DNA from 2 places in the Pseudoalteromonas sp. BSi20311 genome. Region 2 is predicted to be linked to the other one. Evidence: predicted binding sites of a transcription regulator. Region 2 holds the regulator's gene; the other holds the start of a gene.
What was found. Region 2 encodes ArgR, which controls arginine synthesis, uptake and breakdown. Its sites were predicted from a motif close to ANTGAATANNTATTCANT; they were not measured.

Region 1 (4,251 bases), on a different contig from region 2:
CAATGTAGTATGCGTGTTCCCATAAATCCACAGTTAGGATTGGAGTAACACCTGCATCTGTTAACGGTGTTGCAGCGTTAGATGTATTAACGATGTCTAGTGAACCATCAGCTAGTTTAACTAACCAAGTCCAGCTTGAACCAAAGTTATTTACTGCTTTGTCGTTTAACGCGTCTTTAAATGCGTCAAATGAGCCCCATTTCGCGTTAATTGCATCAGCAACTGCACCTGTTGGAGCGCCACCGCCATTTGGAGATAGGCTGTTCCAGTAGAAAGTGTGGTTCCAGATTTGAGCAGCGTTGTTGAAAACACCGCCTTCTGAAGAACAAACGATTTCTTCAAGTGATTTACCTTCAAACTCAGTGCCTGGAATTAAACCGTTAAGTTTAGTCACATAAGTGTTGTGGTGTTTACCATGGTGAAACTCTAACGTTTCTTGTGAAATATGTGGCTCAAGTGCATCAATTGCATACGGTAGTGACGGTAGTTCAAATGCCATTTTTTATCTCCATCTTCTTTTGGTTGATAGTCTATTTAGTAATACGTAATGCCTGCACAAACAGGGCACTTATCTATACCAAACAGGAATATAGTGTTACTATAATTGTTGAGTATTTTACTCAAGTTTTAGCAAACAGCAATGCTATTGCTAAAGCTATTTAAGATTGAGGCTTTAATTGCCTATTTTAATCTATATATCTGAGGCCACAGTGAAACTTTTTCAAGGCCTAATGTGTTCGCTATCGTCATTTTGAGGTTGTAAATGGAAACCATCGATAAAATTAAACAGCAAATTGCTGAAAACCCAATCATCTTATACATGAAAGGATCACCAAAACTGCCTAATTGTGGTTTTTCTTCACAAGCATCACAAGCGTTAATGTCGTGTGGTGAACCGTTTGCTTATGTAGATATTTTACTTAATCCAGACATTCGTGCGGAGCTTCCTGCTTACGCTAACTGGCCTACTTTCCCACAACTTTGGGTTGAAGGTGAGTTAATTGGTGGCTGTGACATTATCATTGAGATGTTTCAACGTGGTGAATTACAACCGTTGATCACTGAAACAGCTGCAAAGCATAAACCTGCAGACGCTGAATAAGCGTTTAGGTTAAAAAAAGCTGCAATTTGCAGCTTTTTTTGTATTTAAGCTTCTAATTTTTGAATGCATAAACTCATTCTCTAAAGCCCTAAATAAACTCTCTTTAAAGATAAACCGGAGTTTAATCTAGTGAGCTGCTCGAATAATATTTTATAAAAACGTCTCATCATCAGCAATATCAAAGGTAAACTGCTAGTTAGCAAGAGTCCTAATTTGTATGCTTACTTTATCAATTAACACAATTAACACCTCCACTTTGATTTTAATTACAAGCCATTCGTATAAAGCATTTAAGTCGATAAAAATAACAAGCAGGGTTCAGCTTTTATTACAAAGGTTAGTTTTTATAACTTGAGTATTTTATGTTGGCTGTCTTTTATTACCTGGCAGCTTTAACGCTAATGCTTATTAAAATAACAAATCACACCGTTGGCAAAGCAAATACTGATCAGTGAAATTAAAAATAAGCCAATAGTAAACATTCGAACATCCTCAAAATTTATATAGTTATGCTGTAATCGAATAGCATGCCATTTTTTATCTTATTGAATTTATTCGGTTTTTAATTTTATCCTTTTTGTTTTACATGTCCGCGGACATAAAAAGTGTCCGCTGCGGGCACTTTTTTGATTTGTCTATGGGATGAGGTTACCTCAACGTAAAGCAAAGCAAGTTGTTAATTAATGCATAACATGAGGGGAGCGTTTAAATCTATTGAATAAACTATGCGCTAATAGAAGCCGCTGTAATTAAATGTCGTGTTCAGATGAATTACTAATACAGCACAAAAGAGGAAATAGCACCTAATGAATAGTTATTCATTTTTGGCTCACCTTACGTTTACGTAAACTGCTAGTCGTGCATGCTTTTTGTTTACAAGTTTTTAAAAATAACACCGGTGTCAATCTATTTTTCGATTCGATATCTATGCAAATGTTAATGGTTGGCATTATTTTATGATTTTTAATTAAGTTGAAATATATTCAATATAATGAATATGTATTCATAAAAATATTGACTCAAGGGTGGAATAACGCTAATTTTGTTCGTCTGTTAGCAAATCGTCGAGCCGTTCATCAACGTTAACAGCGCAGCAAGGGGAGGGGTCCATGTTATATGACTCAAAACTAGAAAAAGATAATTGTGGCTTTGGCTTAATAGCCCAAGTTAATAACCAAGCGAGTCACCGACTCATTCGTACGGCGATCACCGGTTTAGATCGCATGCAGCACCGCGGTGGTATTTCTGCTGATGGTAAAACGGGTGATGGTTGTGGCTTGTTATTACAAAAACCAGACAGCTTCTTTCGGGCTATTGCTGCCGAGAATAATTGGCATTTAGGTAAAAATTACGCCGTTGGGATGATTTTCCTCAATGCTGATCCGGTACTAGCACAAGCAGCCAAAGATGTTTTAAGCGAAGAACTAGAAAAAGAAACGCTAAATATTTTGGGCTGGCGTGTGGTTCCAACTGATCCATCAATGTTAGGACCTATTGCTCTAAAACAATTGCCAGGTTTTGAACAAATTTTTATTAGTGCGCCAGAAGGTTGGCGTTCTAAAGATTTAGAACGCCGCTTGTATGTTGCACGTCGTCGTGCAGAAAAGCGCCTAATGGACGATGAATCATTTTATATTGCGAGTTTATCTGGGCTAGTCACAATATATAAAGGCTTAATGATGCCTGCTGACTTGCCTAATTTTTACCTTGATCTTGCGGATATTCGCATGACCAGTGCTATTTGTGTTTTTCATCAACGCTTCTCTACAAACACACAGCCTCGCTGGCCTTTAGCGCAACCATTTCGTTATTTAGCGCACAATGGTGAAATTAATACTATTGAAGGTAATCGCCAATGGGCACGTGCCCGTTCTTATAAATTTGCTTCGCCACTTATTCCTGATTTACAAAGCGCAGCGCCGTTTGTTAATGAGACAGGGTCTGACTCATCTAGCCTCGATAATATGCTGGAGCTATTTTTAGCTGGTGGTATGGATTTATTCCGTGCGATGCGCATGCTAGTGCCGCCAGCATGGCAAAAAAATCGAGCTATGGATGACGACTTACGTGCGTTCTATGATTTTAATTCTATGCATATGGAACCGTGGGATGGCCCTGCAGGCATTGTTATGTCTGATGGGCGCTTTGCAGCCTGTAACCTAGACCGAAATGGTTTACGTCCAGCGCGTTATATTATTACTCAAGATGGTTTTATTACTTTAGCTTCTGAGGTGGGAATTTGGGATTACACCGCTGACGAGGTGGTAGAAAAAGGACGTGTTGGCCCAGGCGAGCTACTGGTTATTGATACCAAACTCGGAAAAATTTGGCATTCAGATGAAATTGACCAAGACTTAAAATCACGCCACCCTTATAAATCGTGGTTAGAAGAAAACGTTAAACGCTTAACACCTTTTGAAGCACTGACTGAGCAAGATGCAGGTAATCGCTCATTCGATGATGCAACTCTAGTCAAATACCAAAAGATGTTTGGCTATACTAATGAAGAGCTAGACAGCGTCATTCGTGTCATGGGTGAAAATGGGCAAGAAGCCACTGGCTCAATGGGTGACGATACGCCGTTTGCCGTCCTAAGCGAAGGGCACCGTTCACTTTATGATTATTTCCGTCAAAAGTTTGCTCAGGTTACTAATCCGCCAATTGATCCGTTACGTGAAAACCATGTAATGTCGTTGGCAACGTGTATTGGTAGTGAGCAAAACGTATTTAATGAAACAACAGGGCACGCTAAACGCCTGCAATTTGATACGCCTATTTTAATGTACGCTGATATGCAGCAGCTACTTAACGCCGATGAAGCGCACTACAGCTATTGTAAGATTGATATTACTTACACCGTAGAAGAAGGCCTTGAGAATGCGGTTAAGCGCATCTGTGATGAAGCACAAGCAAAAGCCGCATCTGGCTGCATTATGCTGGTATTAACGGATCGTAACTTTGATGACAATCAATTACCTATTCCTGCAGCTATGGCGGTGGGTGCGGTACAAAAACGCTTGGTAGATAATAACTTACGCTGTGAGTCTAACATCATTATTGAAACCGGCAGCGTTCGTGACGCGCATCAATTTGCGGTTCTACTTGGCTTTGGTGCAACCGCAATCTACCCGTATTTAGCGTATGAGTCA
Region 2 (4,251 bases):
TATTTTATATTAAAATCCCCCTTTGCCAAGCGCTTTTTAACGGTTAGAGAAAATAAATTAGCAATCGCAAAGCAAGCCTATGTAGTTCAATTAACCGTCAAGGATGATTCAAATTTAAACCAGGGTGTTTAATCAATTATTCACCAAGTTAATAGGTCATTTAACCTACTTAAGGGTGTTTTTTTAAGGAATCATCACAAAATATCGAGCTTATGCGTTTTTTGTTGTACAATCTGCGCCGTTCACACATTAAAATTGGCTCGGAGATCAATGGATATAAAAGCTATCCAGGCGTTAATCGAAAGCGATATGAATGACGTCAATCAACTAATACATGCGCAAATGCGCTCAGATGTGGCGTTAGTTAATCAACTTGGTTTGTATATTGTTAACAGCGGTGGCAAACGTGTTCGCCCCATGTTGGCTATTTTGGCGGCTAAAGCGCTAGGTTACCAAGGTAAAGATCACATTACGCTAGCAACAATTATTGAATTTATTCATACCGCAACGCTTTTACATGACGATGTAGTAGATGAATCTAACTTGCGCCGTGGCACACCCACAGCAAATGCCGAGTTTGGTAATGCTGCTAGCGTACTGGTGGGTGATTTTATTTACACCCGCTCGTTTCAGCTAATGGTGGGTCTTGGTAAAATGCAAATAATGCAAGTACTGGCTGATGCAACCAATATTATTGCTGAAGGCGAAGTGCTGCAATTAATGAACTGCAACGACCCTGATACTACTGAAGCCAGTTATATGCAGGTTATTTACTCTAAAACCGCCAAGTTATTTGAAGCTGCAACCGGGCTAGCTGCTATTATTACTGAGCAAGATGACAGTGTATTAAACGCACTTAATTTGTATGGTATGCATTTAGGCACTGCTTTTCAGTTAGTGGATGATGTTTTAGATTACAACGCTGATGCCGACCAACTTGGTAAAAACATTGGCGATGATTTAGCTGAAGGTAAGCCGACGTTACCTCTTATATATGCAATGCAACACGGTAGTGAGCATCAAACACAGTTAATAAGAGACGCTATTGAGCACTGTAATGGTATGGAGCACCTTGACGAGATACTCGCTGCACTCAAACATACCAATGCCCTTGAGTTCACTATGCAAAAAGCAGAGCAAGAAGCAGAGAAAGCAATTGCTTGTTTAGATTGCTTAGCTGAATCAAGTTACAAGCAAGCGTTAATTAGCTTAGCTAGAATAGCGGTTGACCGCGACCACTAAGTAATACTGTGTAGATAATTCCGAGCAATAAAAAAAGCCTGCAAGTGCAGGCTTTTTTATGGGTTAATTTTGGCTATTACGCCATAAAATCAACACCTTCTTTAATGTCTTTTTTCAGAGTTTCAAGCATGTCATTTTTTGCTTGCTCTTCAAATGCGCTTAGTGTGCCGTAAGAAAGAATTTCTTCTACGCCATTTTTACCTAAACGTACTGGATGTGCGAAGTACTCTGCATCGCCATTTTCAACAGCAACGTATGCATAATCTACAACGTCTTCACCTTGTAAGCCTTTAACTAAAGACATACAAAAACGTGCTGCAGCAGCACCCATTGATAATGTTGCAGAACCACCGCCCGCTTTAGCATTAACTACTTCAGTACCCGCGTTTTGGATACGTGGAGTCAGTGCAGCCACTTCTTCATCAGTGAAAGTAACACCTTCAACTTGAGAAAGTAACGGTAGGATAGTTGTGCCTGAGTGGCCACCAATTACTGGAACTTTAACGCTTGCTACGTCAACGCCTTTAAGCTCAGCAATGAACGCTTCAGAACGGATCACATCGAGTGTTGTAATACCGAATACACGTTTAGCATCATAAGTACCTGCTTTTTTAAATACTTCAGCAACAATTGGTACAGTGCCGTTAACTGGGTTAGTAATAATACCCACAAGCGCTTTAGGACAGTTAGCAACAATGCCTTCTGCTAGTGTTTTGATGATACCAGCGTTAACATTAAATAAATCAGCACGATCCATACCTGGCTTACGTGGCATACCCGCTGGGATAAGAACGATATCACAACCTGTTAATGCTTTATCTAGTGCATCTGCACCAAAACCTGCAACTTTAACATCTGTTGGGATGTGAGAAAGGTCAACAGCAACACCAGGAACTACTGGCGCAACATCATATAGTGATAATTCAGAGCCAGCTGGTAAACCTGTTTTTAATAATAAAGACAACGCTTGACCGATACCGCCTGCAGCACCTAATACAGCAACTTTCATTGGAATTCTCCGTGATTTGAGGTAGGAAATATTTGTGGTTCATAAGATAAAGAAATTAACGACTAAAAACAAATTTATCCTGCCTATTTTAGCTATATTTTCGACCATAGTTGTAAACTTTGCTGTTTAAACGCGCAAAATGGCAACTTAAGCAAACAACTGCTGCATAATTATGCATTTTTGTGTAGAATTTGCAGTATCTATTACATAACTAATTAGACACTATGCAACCACAAGATAAACAAGAAGCATTGGTTAAAGCCTTTAAAGCACTTTTAAAAGAAGAAAACTTTGGCTCACAAGGCGAAATAGTTGATGCGTTAAAAGAGCAAGGCTTTGATAATATTAGCCAAAGTAAAGTGTCGCGAATGTTAAGTAAGTTTGGCGCGGTACGCACCCGTAATGCAAAACAAGAAATGGTATACTGTTTACCCGCCGAAATGGGGGTACCAACCGCTAAGAGCCCATTACGCCAGCTCGTTATTGATATTATGCATAACGAAATGATGATTATTATTCGCACCAGCCCAGGCGCTGCGCAGCTAATTGCCCGTTTACTTGATTCATTAGGTAAAGCAGATGGCGTATTAGGAACAATTGCCGGCGATGACACTATTTTTATTGCGCCAGCGAAAGTATCAGAAATAGACCTCACATTAGAGCGTGTGCGTATTTTGTTTGATACGGTTTAAACTCGTTTGGTTATCACTGTTACGGCTATACTGATACGTAGCCGTTACTGGCTTGTTTTATAACTGCTTTAAAAATCGCACTGAGGGTGCAAAAAACGCAGAGCCCATATCTGCTTGAGTAAAATCAAGCCAATGGTCGTAATACTCCCCCTGCCCTAATCGGCTATTGAGTACTTTCTCGAACGCATCCCCTTTAGCCGAGCACGTAATCATTAACATCCCCTGCTCATACACATCGCCATAAGGCATGCTTTGGTTAAGTAACAGTGCATGACCTTGGTCATCTTTTAATTCACTTCGGGTTGCATGGCTGCTCTCAAGTGCGGGGCTTATTAGGGTATTGTCGAGACGAGTACGCCCCATTATTTGTTCTTGTTCTTGCAACGACAAGTGCTGCCATAACGTTAAGTCATGCTTATAGCGCTGAACATGAATATAGCTGCCTTGATCTTCAAAGCTATCAGGCTTATTAACGAGGGCCGTTACCCGTTTTTGACGACCATGCGGGGTATCACCGGCATAAATAAAACCATTAAAATCACGGCCATCTAAAAAGCGAAAATTACGAATTTGCTCAACCAGCTCAACATCAGGGTTGAAAAGTTTTAATATTTGCAATGCAAACAGGTGGTTTACATCTTCTCTGTCTGAGCGGATTTGTACAAATAAATCGCATGGCCTTGCACTCATCACAAAATCGCTATGGGTGATATTAGGAAAGCTTTGCAGCTCACTTGGCATATAATCAGGCAGAATGTGTGGCCAATATTGCGCGCCAATGGCGACCATACAAGAAAGCATAGATTCAGAGAATTGATCACTAAACTCATCTTCAATATCGCTCACTTTTTTAAGCTTAGCGCGAAGTGATTCGTCGTGACCATCAAGTACATTAAAAAATAAGTGCAAACCGTGTAAGTTTGCTTCAGCACAAATCCCTGATTGCGCTTGCGCCATTGTCATTCCTTACTTTTTAGAGCAAAACACAGCGATTAATTACGATTCAAAAAAAATTCACCGTGTGCGGTTTTATTTTTATTATAACCTGTTCATTAATTTCAAATGACTGGCCATACTGAGCTGCAACTTCTATTTCTTGTTCAGCAATAACCACAGTGTATACATAAGCAGAGCCAATAAAGCGACTACTTAGTATAGTTACGCACTCACACTCCAGCTCGTTATCATTATTACTGGCAAGTTCAAGTTGATGTGGGCGCACATAAATAACACCCTTTTTAGCCACTGCGCATTGCTGTGGCAGTATTGATTTAACCACACCAAACTGTGTTTTATATTCAGTTGCTG

Region 1: the regulator ArgR is predicted to act here: its motif matches at 2,093-2,110, upstream of gltB (glutamate synthase large subunit).

Annotation. Positions count from the first base shown of each region.
Region 1 is NZ_BADU01000103.1:22,949-27,199, reverse strand. It holds gene P20311_RS12050 (superoxide dismutase) at 1-499, opposite strand, end outside; gene P20311_RS12045 (Grx4 family monothiol glutaredoxin) at 764-1,102, shown strand; gene gltB (glutamate synthase large subunit) at 2,212-4,251, shown strand, end outside.
Region 2 is NZ_BADU01000156.1:101,899-106,149, reverse strand. It holds gene ispB (octaprenyl diphosphate synthase) at 271-1,242, shown strand; gene mdh (malate dehydrogenase) at 1,319-2,251, opposite strand; gene argR (transcriptional regulator ArgR) at 2,476-2,943, shown strand; gene P20311_RS16375 (Dyp-type peroxidase) at 3,001-3,900, opposite strand; gene P20311_RS16370 (ABC transporter ATP-binding protein) at 3,947-4,251, opposite strand, start outside.